DNA from 3 places in the Pseudonocardia yuanmonensis genome. Region 1 is predicted to be linked to each of the others. Evidence: riboswitches for the same ligand, from Rfam matches in the RefSeq annotation. Region 1 holds a riboswitch; each other region holds the start of a gene.
The links. A riboswitch is a leader RNA that binds a small molecule or an ion and turns the genes downstream of it on or off. The one in region 1 is predicted to bind S-adenosylmethionine.

Region 1 (3,541 bases):
GTATCGCAGCAGGCACGAGGAACCTGTGCCTCGCCCCTCGAGACCGAGGACGCGATACACGTCGACGCGGGCGTCCGTGCAGGCGTCCGCGCGAGCGTGACCTCAGTGGAGGGTCAGACCCCGGGCGCGGCCGGGGTCGTGCGGCCCCCACAACGTGGTGGACACCTCGCGGCGGACCAGCGGCACGACCTCCTCGGCGAAGCGGGTCAGCACCTCCTGCTGCTGCGGGTAGGGCAGCACCGGGTTGACCGAGACCGACTGGACGTCGTGCCGGTAGGACTTGTGGTAGTCGAGGATCTTCGCGGCGACTCGCTCCGGGGTCCCGACCAGCGCGGGGCCGTGGGCGACGGCCTCCTCGATCGTCGTGAAGGACATGGTCTTGCCCCTGCGCGGGTCGCCCGCGTGCGCCGCGGCGAGCGTGGCCGCCTGGGCCTCGTAGATCGGCCGGTACTCCGCGATCGCCTGCTCGTCGGAGTCGGCGAGGAACAGTCCGCCGGATCCGGACCCGACGTACCCGACGGCGGGGTCGTGCCCGTGCGCCTCGAGCTGCTCGCGGTAGCGGTCGATCAGGACCAGGTAGTTCTCCCGCGGCTGCAGGGCGTTGGCGGTGAAGATCGGGTCGCCCCACTTCGCGGCGAGGTCGACGGCGGCGGTGGAGGTGGCCGACCCGTGCCAGATGCGGAAGGGCCCGTCGAAGGGCCGCGGGTGGGTCGTCACGCCGTGGAGGTCGTGGTGGTGCACGCCGGTCCACGACACGTCCTCCTCGCGCAGCAGCCGGCGCAGGAGCTCGTGGTTCTCGGTGAGGTACTCGTACTGCTTCGCCAGTTCGAGGCCGAACAGCGGGAAGTGCCTGTCCTCGTTGCCCTTCCCGATCACGATCTCCAGCCGCCCGCCGGAGAGCTGGTCGACGGTCGCGTAGTCCTCGGCCACGCGGACGGGGTCGAGCAGGGACAGCACGGTGACCCCGGTGCTGAGCAGGATCCGGTCGGTGGCCTGGGCCAGGGCGCCGAGCAGCACGGTCGGGGCGGAGGAGACGAACTCGCCGGCGTGCCGCTCGCCGACGGCGTAGGAGTCGAAGCCGAGCCGTTCCGCGAGGACGGCGTTCTCCACGACCCGCTCGAGCCGCTCGTGCACGGAGATGATCTCGCCGGTGACCGGGTGCGGGGCGTGCGGGACGATGTCGAGGACCTGGAAGCGCATGGGGCAGCTCCTGAGGGGACGGCCGGAGAGGGATCGGACCGGATCGGTGGACGACGCCGTTGCCGGTCGTCGCGAGAGGGCACGGGGAACCGGTGCCGGCGGTGAGTCACCGTAACCGCGGTCGGGTGATCAGAGGAGCCCGACGTGGCGCCGCCGTGTCGTTGTCCGGTCCTTTGTGGTTCCCGGGGCCGACTGTGTTTCGCCTGGCGAGAGCACCGGATCCGGTGTCCGGACACGTCGGTCGGGTTTCGGCGTCGCTGATCACAGATGTCACCCGGAGTATTGACGGACGGGCCGTGCTGATCCCTACAGTGGCTCCGGCCCACGGGGCCACACCATCCAGAGCGGCCGAGAGACCCGGCTCGACGACGCCGCAGCAACCCCCCGTCCGACGGGTGCGGGTGCTACAGCCGGGAGCGATGGAGGAGCGATGTTTCTCGGGGTGCGGCGGCGCCACGTGGATCTCCTGCGCACGGCCAGCGCGGGCTGTCGGGCCTGACGAGGACCCGATCCCCGTCCCTTCTCCCGCAGGAGAGGTCTGCCCGCATGGCCCCCATCCATCTGGCCGTCGCGCTCGACGGCGCCGGCTGGCACCCCGCCGCCTGGCGCGAGCCCGGCGCCCGCCCCGATCTGCTCTTCACCGCCCGCTACTGGGCGGCCCTGGCCCGCGCCGCCGAGCGCGGCCTGCTCGACCTGGTCACGATCGAGGACGCCCTGGGCCTGCAGTCCGGCGACCACCTCGGGGCCGCCGACCGCCGCACCGACCAGGTCCGGGGGCGGCTCGACGCCGAGCTGGTCGCCGCGTTCGTCGCGCCGCTGACCCGCCACGTCGGGCTCGTCCCGACCGTCACGACCACGCACACCGAGCCCTTCCACATCGCCTCGGCGATCTCCACGCTCGACCACGACAGCCACGGCCGGGCCGGCTGGCGCGTGCAGACCTCGGCGCGCGCCGACGAGGCGCGGCACTTCGGGCGCCGCACGCTGCCCGAGATCCGGCGGGAGACGCTCGGCACACCGGGGACCGCGGCCGCGGTCCAGGACCTGTTCGACGAGGCGGCCGACGCCGTCGAGGTCGTCCGGCGGTTGTGGGACAGCTGGGAGGACGACGCGGAGATTCGCGACGCCGCCACGAACCGCTTCCTCGACCGCGACAAGGTGCACACGATCGACTTCGAGGGGCGCTTCTTCGCGGTGCGCGGGCCCGGCATCGTGCCGCGGCCGCCGCAGGGCCAGCCGCTCGTCGTGGCGCTCGCCCACGCCCGGGCGGCGTACGAGCTGGCCGCCCGCGCCGCGGACGTCGTGTTCACCACGCCGCAGGGAGCCGCCGACATCCCGGCGATCCTCGGGGAGATCCGCGCCGCCCAGCACACGGTCGGGCGCACGCTGCCGCCGCTGAGGGTGCTCGCCGATCTCGTCGTGGTCCTCGACGCCGACGCCGACGCGGCCCACGCCCGGCTGCGGCGGCTCGAGGAGCGGAGCCCGCTGTGCTCCGAAGCCGCGGTGCTGGCCGGCACCCCGACCGCGCTCGCCGACCTCCTGGAGTCCTGGCGGGACGAAGGGATCGACGGGTTCCGGCTGCGGCCGGCCGTGCTGCCCACCGATCTCGACGCGATCGTCGACGGGCTGGTCCCGGAGCTGCAGCGGCGGGGCCTGTTCCGCACCGCCTACGAACCCGGGACGCTGCGCGAACGCGTCGGGCTGGAACGGCCGGCGAACCGGTACGCCGGGGTGGCGGCGTGAGCGAGCACGTGAGCGAACCATCGGCACAGCGCACCCGGAAGCGGCAGGTGATCCTCGGGGCCTACTTCCCGGGCGTCAACCACGACACCGTGTGGAGCGACCCGGCGTCGGGCAGCCACATCGACTTCGCCTCGTACGAGCACTGGGCGCGCACCGCCGAGCGCGGCACCTTCGACCTGCTGTTCCTCGCCGAGGGGCTGCGGCTGCGGACCCGCGGCGGGCAGGTCTTCGACCAGGACGTCGTCGGGCGGCCGGACACGTTCACGGTCCTGGCCTCGCTGGCCGCCGTGACCGAGCACATCGGGCTCGCCGGCACGATCAACGCCACCTTCAACGAGCCCTTCGAGCTGGCCCGGAAGTTCGCGACGCTGGACATCCTGTCCGGCGGGCGGGCCGCGTGGAACGTCGTGACCAGCTCGGACGCGGACACCGGCGAGAACTTCCGCAGGGGCGGGTTCCTGCAGCACTCGCAGCGGTACGAGCGGGCGGGGGAGACCCTCGACGCCGTTCGCGCGCTGTGGGACTCCTGGGGGTCCGACGCCGTCGTGGCCGACCCGGCGAGCGGACGGTTCCTGCGCGACGGGCAGGTGGGCGATTT
Region 2 (3,541 bases), on a different contig from region 1:
CCGTGCCGAACGCCGGGTCGATCTCCGTGCCGATCCGGTCGAAGTGGCCGTCGACGCTGGAGGTGTACTGCCAGCCGGCGATGCCGCCCGCGCGCTTGACCGGGCCGGTGTGGATGGCCTCGATCCCGATCGTGCAGAAGGCGTTCCACAGCGCCTCGTCGCCCAACGAGGCCAGGAAGGACTCGCCGGGACGCGTGATCAGCGAGATCGGGTAGGCCGTGAACCACACGGACGCGGACTCGACGGCCTGGCGCGGGCCCGGGTCGGCGAACGGGTTCTGCCACATCGTGCCCTGGCCGGAGAACTGCCGGGCGATCTCGTTGGCGTCGGCGAGCATCGACTGGCTGAGCAGCCACGACACGTACGCCGGGTTCTCGCCGGTGGCCGCGCCGTCCTTCGCCACCGACCGCCGGACGACGGGCGACTTGGCCCGGGCGCGATGGCGGAGCGTGCGGGGACGCGCGGGATGCAGGTGCTCCGCGTAGGTGATCTCGCTGGGCTCGTGGGGGTGCTGCTCCGCGGTCTCCTCGGACTGCGCTCGAGACAGCGCTGCGTCGTCTGCCATCTACTCTCCGTGCTCGCCGCGACCCGGTCGTCGCCCGGGGGTGGGTGTACCACCCGCGTCAGCGGGGAAACGACGGTGACGCGCCGACGATGCGCCCGTCCACCCGACCGCACAGGCCGAACGGGCCTGCCGCACCGCTCGGCGACGGGCGCCCGTCCGCGCGGGGTCGGTGCGGGGTCGGCGCGGGCTCAGTGCCCGCAGGCCGCCCCGCCCGGTCCGGCGACGGTGCCGAGCTTCAGCGGGTCGAGGTCGCGCGGGTCCGGGGCCGGGGTCCACCGGCCGTCGACCTCCCGGTAGTCCCACTCCGGGCCCGCGCCGGCGATCGTGCGGACGGCCTCGACCAGCCGGTCGACGTCGGCCCCGGTCGTGTTCAGGCCGAGGCTGACGCGCACCGCGTCGGCCCCGCCGGCGAGGCGGGCGAGCAGCGGGTGGGCGCAGAAGCGGCCGTCCCGCACGCCGATCCCGTGCTCGGCGGACAGCGCCGCGGCGACGAGCCCGGCCGGGACGTCCGTGACGGTGAAGGAGGCGACGGCGACCCGGTCCGGCGCGTCGGCCCAGATCCGCAGCGGGCGCACGCCGGCGATCCCGGACAGGCCGTCGACCAGGCGGGCGAGCAGGGCGCGCTCGTGGGCGGGGGCGATCTCGTCGATCACGGGGTCGAGGGCGCGGCAGGCCGCGGCGATCGCGGCGGCGCCCAGGACGTTGGGCGTGCCGGCCTCGTGCCGGTGCGGCGCCGGGGCCCAGCTGACCTCGGTCGCCCGGTCCTCGACGCCGACCGAGCGCACCGCGCCGCCGCCGGCGAGGTACGGGGTGGCGACGTCGAGCCAGTCCCGCCGCCCGATCAGCGCGCCCGCGCCGTAGGGGGCGTAGAGCTTGTGCCCGGACAGCACGACGTAGTCCACACCGGACGCGCCGATGTCGACCCTGCGGTGCGGGGCGAGCTGGGCGGCGTCGAGCACGACGCGGGTGCCCGCGGCGTGCGCGATCGCGCAGATCTCGTCGATCGGCAGGATCTCGCCCGTGACGTTGGAGGCGCCGGTGATCGCCAGCAGGGCGGTGGGCTCGGCGGCGAGCGCGTCCCGCAGCAGGTCGAGGGTCTCGCCGACGGTGTCCGGGGCGCGCAGCACGCGGTGGTCGGTGCCGCGCCAGGCCAACAGCGTGGCGTGGTGCTCGACGTCCAGGCACAGCGTCGCGCCGGGGACCGCGCCGGCGAGCAGGTTGAGCGCGTCCGTGGTGTTGCGGGTGAACACGACGACGTCGTCGGCGCGCGCCCCGACGAACCGGGCGACGGTCTCCCGGGCACCCTCGAGCACCGAGGTGCAGACCTGCGAGGCGTACCCGGCGCCGCGGTGCACGCTCGAGTAGTAGGGGAGGAGCTCGGCGACGTGGTCGGCGACCGCACGCAGGGCGGGGGCGCTCGCGGCCAGGTCCAGGTTCGCGTAGGGCACGGTGCGGCCGTCGACGAGCGGGACCGGGAGCCCGGTGCCGACGAGCTCCGGCAGGGGCGTCGGTGCCGGGGCCGTGGTGGTCGAGGTGGTGGTCGAGGTGGTCGAGGTGGTGGTCGGGGCCGTGGTGGTCGGGGTCGCCGCCGCGGCGGGCGCGGTGCGCGCGGGCTCCTCGGCGGCGGTGCAGCCCGGAGCCTCGGCGCAGCGCGGCGCCGAGTCGATCTGGGTGTCGACCTGGGTGCGGACGTCGGACATCGTGGATCCTCCCGGATCACTCAGGACCCGGGACGGCACGAGGTGCCGCACACGAGGGTCCGCGCTTGCCGGCCGCGGGTCCGCGGCGGCCCGGTCGTCACCCGGAGCACCCCACCGCGGAGGAGGGTTGCCGGCCAGCGAGCCGGGGCTTGGCGCTGGCGCTCTTGACCTGACGACGACGGTAGGTGTCGATCCGGGGCCCGGTCAAGTGTGATCCGGGCCGCGGAATCGGCGCCGAGAATGACCGGACAGTGCGGTCGTCGGCGTTCCAGATCGGCGGTGAATGTCCGATCTCCGGGGCGGCTCGACCCATTTCCTCGGCATTTCCGTCCCTTTTGCCCCGGGCCGGGACCGCTGGTCACTCTGCGTTCATGAGCGGCGAGAGCAATGCTGTCATCCGGTCGGGGAGGGCATCGTAGAATCGCCAGGTCGAGCCGTTGGCGCGTGATCGGTTCCCGGCTCGACCGACACGATCGCGTGAAGAATCGGGCCCGCGTCACACGCTGCTCCGGGCCTGTTCCGGCGCCGATGAACCGCCGAAACGAGTGACCTGGGCCACGGAGAAGGGCCCGAGATGGCCCGGAACGGGCGTGGGACGACCCTCTGTCCGACCCCATGATCTCCACTGCTCCGTCCGGATGACACAGTTCCGGTCGTGCGCCTCACCGACCGCTTCGCCTATCGACGTCACGTCGATCTGGGTCGCGTGGCGAGCGCGCTGTGTAGTGCGCCGGTGAACTGAGGCCCGGGCCCCGCCGGCCCCGCCCCCTTCACCCTCGCGTTCCCCGCGGCGCACCGCCGTCCCCGTTCGCCCGGCCTCGGTCCGGGCCGCCGACCGGTGCGCCGGGCCGTGCCCACCGCCGTCCGCCCCACCGCCGCCGCTGTCCATGCGGACCGTCCGGCGTTCCCGGGCCGCGGTCCGCCGCCGTCCGCTCCCCAGATGAGAAGAAGTGGAGACACTGTCGTGCCGCGACACCGATACCGACCACCTCGGTCGGCACTGACCCGGCTCGCCGGGTCCGCGACCCTGGCGGGCGCCGCCGTGGTCGGCCTCACCGGGCCGGCCCAGGCCGCCACGCCGGACCTGGTGCCGGACCTCGCGCCGCTGCTCACGGCCCACTACGACCCCGCTGACGGTACCGGGCCGGCCCCCGCGCCGGAGGCGCCGTACGTGGAGCCGTCGTACACGGCGTTCGAGCAGGGCGACCTGCTCGGCCAGGGCCGCGACTTCGCTCCCGCCGGCGTCCCGATCGCCGGGCTGACCCAGTCGGCGGTG
Region 3 (3,541 bases), on a different contig from region 1:
ACAAGGCCGCCGGCAAGGGCGTCATCCACAAGAACCAGGCCGCCAACCGCAAGGCGGCCATCGCCAGGCGCGTCGCCAAGATCGGCGCGTGATCCTCGGGCGCGTCCTCCGTGCCCGGTGAGCTCCCGGGTTCACTGAGCCCGGTCGAGCGTTCCCGTCGACGGCGCTGTCCTTTCCCGTGGGACAGCGCCGTCGACGCGTTCTCGGAGATGGTCCGTCCCGGTGCGGGAGGGGCCGGCCGACGCTGAGGCGAGCGTCATGGCTCCACAACGCTCGTTGGCCGGGCTTCCGAACGCGTCGTGGCTCCATGACGCTCGTCGTCCAGAGTCCCTGAGCACCCTGAGCACGCCATGGCTCCATGACGCCGGTGGCGCGGGGTCGGTCAGCCGGTGCCGCGGGCGTCGACGACCGCGAGGACGGCGCGCTCGAGTGCGTAGGCCGGGTCTGCCGCCGCGCCCTTCACGTCCGCGTTGACCTGCGCGGTCGCGGCGATCGCCGTCGCGAGACCGGCGGGGTGCCAGGCCCGTACCTGGCCCTGCGCCTTGCGGATCTTCCACGGCGGCATGCCGAGGCTGCCCGCAAGGCGGTTCGGGTCCCCCCGGCCGGCCGCGCCGACCTTGGCGAGAGTGCGGACGGCGTCCGCCAGGGCGTCCGCGACCAGCACCGGGGCGACACCCAGCACGAGCGCCCAGCGCAGCGCCTCCAGCGCGCCCGCCCGGTCGCCGGCGACCGCCTTGTCCGCCACCGCGAACCCGGACGACTCGGCCCGGCCACGGTGGTACCGCCGCACGGCCTGGCCGTCGACCTGCCCGCCGGTGTCCGAGACCAGCTGGTTCGTGGCCGACGCCAGCTCCCGCAGGTCCGAGCCCACCGCCTCGAGCAGCACGCCGACGGCCTCGGCGGTGATCGAGCCACCGGCCCGCCGCACCTCCGCCCGGACGAAGTCGGCACGCTCCTCGGCACGGGTCAGCCGGTCGCACTTCGTCACGACCGCGCCGACCTTGCGCAGGTCGTCCGCCAGCTGCTTGCCCCGGGCACCGCCCGCGTGCACCGCGACCAGGACGATGCCGTCGGCAGGCTCCGCCGCGTACGCCAGGATCGCCGCGGCCAGCTCCTTGCCCGCCTCGTGCGCCCCCTGGATCACCACGACGCGACCCTCCGCGAACAGCGAGGGGCTCAGGTGCCCGACGAGCTCGCCGGGCGTGAGCTCCGCGGGGCGGTACCGGCGGATCTCGGCCTCCGCGTCGACGGCGCGGGCTGCGCGGAGGATCTCGCTCACGGCCCGCTCGACCAGCAGCTCCTCCTCGCCCACGACGAGCTGCACGGGGGCGGGCGGCGTGGTGGCCGGCATGGGTCCACCTCCTCTCGCGTGCGGCGCGGGTCCCGCGTGTGCCGGGCTCCGACGCCATCGTGGCGCACGGCGCCGACACTCCGTGACACGCCTCCCAGATCCCGTGCCCGGCTGGCTCGGAGCGGCACACGTGCCGTAACGTGCAGGTCATCCGGACCACTCCGGCCGCCACGCGCGCTCCGCACACGGGACCCGTACGGCACAACCGCATATGGCTCATCCAGAGGGGCAGAGGGAACGGCCCGACGAAGCCCCGGCAACCGGCGTCGAACGACGATCCGCGCAGTGCACCGTCAGGTGCCTGCACGTCGACGGACCAGGTGCCAATTCCGGCCCGCACCAGCGGGACAGATGAGGAGATCTGATGACTCTCACTGCAGACACGCCTGCCGGCACCACCTTCGACCTCGGCTCCGCTCGTGCACTGTCCTGTCGCGAGTGCGGCCACCAGACGCCGCTCGCCGCGGAGTTCGCGTGTCCGCAGTGTTTCGGGCCGCTCGAGATCGCCTACGACTTCCCGCAGGTCACCCGCGAGTCCATCGAGTCCGGCCCCAAGTCGATCTGGCGCTACAAGGACCTCCTCCCGGTCCCGGCGAACGTGCAGTCCTTCCCGAACACCGAGCCCGGGTTCACCCGACTCATCCAGGCGGACCGGCTCGCCGCGGAGCTCGGCGTCCGCAAGCTGTGGGTGAAGGACGACACCGGCAACCCCACGCACTCCTTCAAGGACCGGGTCGTCGCCGTCGCCCTCGCCGCCGCCCGTGAGCTGGGCTTCTCCGTCCTGTGCTGCCCCTCCACCGGCAACCTGGCCAATGCCGTGGCCGCCGCGGCCGCTCGCGCGGGCTGGGACTCGGTCGTGCTGATCCCCTCCTCGCTGGAGCAGGCGAAGATCACGACCACCGCGGTCTACGGCGGCACCCTCCTCGCCGTCGACGGCAACTACGACGACGTGAACCGGCTCGCCACCGAGCTCGCCGCCGAGCACGAGGAGTGGGCGTTCGTGAACGTGAACGTCCGCCCCTACTACGCCGAGGGCTCCAAGACCCTGGGGTACGAGGTCGCCGAGCAGCTCGGCTGGCGCCTGCCCGACCAGATCGTCGTCCCCGTCGCCTCGGGCTCGCAGCTGACCAAGGTCGACAAGGGCTTCGGCGAGTTCGTCAAGCTGGGTCTGGTCGACGAGAAGCCCTACACGATCTTCGGCGCCCAGGCCACCGGCTGCTCGCCGGTCGCCTCGGCCTTCGAGCAGGGGCACGACTTCATCCAGCCCGTCCGGCCGGACACCATCGCCCGCTCGCTGGCGATCGGCAACCCCGCCGACGGCCCCTACGTCCTCGACTCCGTGCGCCGCACCGGCGGTGCCGTCGGCCATGTGACCGACGAGGAGGTCGTCGAGGGCATCCGGCTGCTCGCCCGCACCGAGGGCGTGTTCGCCGAGACCGCGGGCGGCGTGACCGTCGCGACCGCGAAGAAGCTGATCGAGGCCGGCAAGATCGACCCCGACGCGGAGACCGTCCTGCTGATCACCGGGGACGGCCTCAAGACGCTCGACGCCGTGTCCGCCCACGCCCGGCCGACCGCGACGGTGCCGGCGACCAGCAAGGCCGTCCGCGAGGCGCTCGAGGGTCGCTGAGCAGTACGAGAACCACGCCGGGCCCGGGGGACGCGTTCCTCCGGGCCCGTCGTCGTCCCGCGTGCCCCTCGCTCGTCCGGACCCGCCGATGCCGGGCTCCGGGGAACCGTGGGGTCCGGGGCGCCGGCGCCCCGCACGGGAGCGGCGTGGGGCCGGGAGCGGGTCCCCGCGGGCGACGAGCTCGTCGGTACCGGTGAAGGCCACGTCGCCGGACTGGTCGGTCCGCCGCACGACGGCACCCGACGCCGTCAGCAGGTCGAGCACCCCGGGGTTCGGGTGCCGGTAGGTGTTGCCCGCACCCACGCTGACCAGTGCCACGCGCGGCGCGACGGCCCGCAGGAAGTCCGGGCTCGTCGAGCGGGAGCCGTGGTGCGGCACCTTGAGCACCTCGGCCCGCAGGTCCGCGCCGCCGTGGAGGAGGTCGGCCTGGGCGTCGAGCTCCACGTCCCCGGTCAGCAGGACGCGACCGGCGGGCGTGGTCGCGCGGAGCACCACGGACGTGTTGTTCACGGCGGTGCCGTCCTCGCCGTCGACGTACTCCGGTGCGCGGTCCGGGGCCA

Region 2: another riboswitch for S-adenosylmethionine. It lies ahead of ABD990_RS20400 (aminotransferase class V-fold PLP-dependent enzyme); the one in region 1 lies ahead of ABD990_RS28465 (LLM class flavin-dependent oxidoreductase).
Region 3: another riboswitch for S-adenosylmethionine. It lies ahead of thrC (threonine synthase); the one in region 1 lies ahead of ABD990_RS28465 (LLM class flavin-dependent oxidoreductase).

The regions. Positions count from the first base shown of each region.
Region 1 is NZ_BAABIC010000025.1:102,535-106,075, forward strand. Features, by position in the region: gene ABD990_RS28460 (LLM class flavin-dependent oxidoreductase) at 103-1,200, opposite strand; SAM riboswitch class I at 1,533-1,626, shown strand; gene ABD990_RS28465 (LLM class flavin-dependent oxidoreductase) at 1,747-2,943, shown strand; gene ABD990_RS28470 (NtaA/DmoA family FMN-dependent monooxygenase) at 2,952-3,541, shown strand, end outside.
Region 2 is NZ_BAABIC010000014.1:8,901-12,441, forward strand. Features, by position in the region: gene treS (maltose alpha-D-glucosyltransferase) at 1-565, opposite strand, end outside; gene ABD990_RS20400 (aminotransferase class V-fold PLP-dependent enzyme) at 754-2,265, opposite strand; SAM riboswitch class IV at 2,322-2,435, opposite strand; gene ABD990_RS34455 (putative leader peptide) at 2,921-3,007, shown strand; gene ABD990_RS20405 (hypothetical protein) at 3,230-3,541, shown strand, end outside.
Region 3 is NZ_BAABIC010000002.1:109,976-113,516, reverse strand. Features, by position in the region: gene rpsT (30S ribosomal protein S20) at 1-92, shown strand, start outside; gene holA (DNA polymerase III subunit delta) at 383-1,351, opposite strand; SAM riboswitch class I at 1,565-1,709, shown strand; gene thrC (threonine synthase) at 1,716-2,981, shown strand; partial or broken gene ABD990_RS02885 (ComEC/Rec2 family competence protein) at 3,360-3,541, opposite strand, start outside.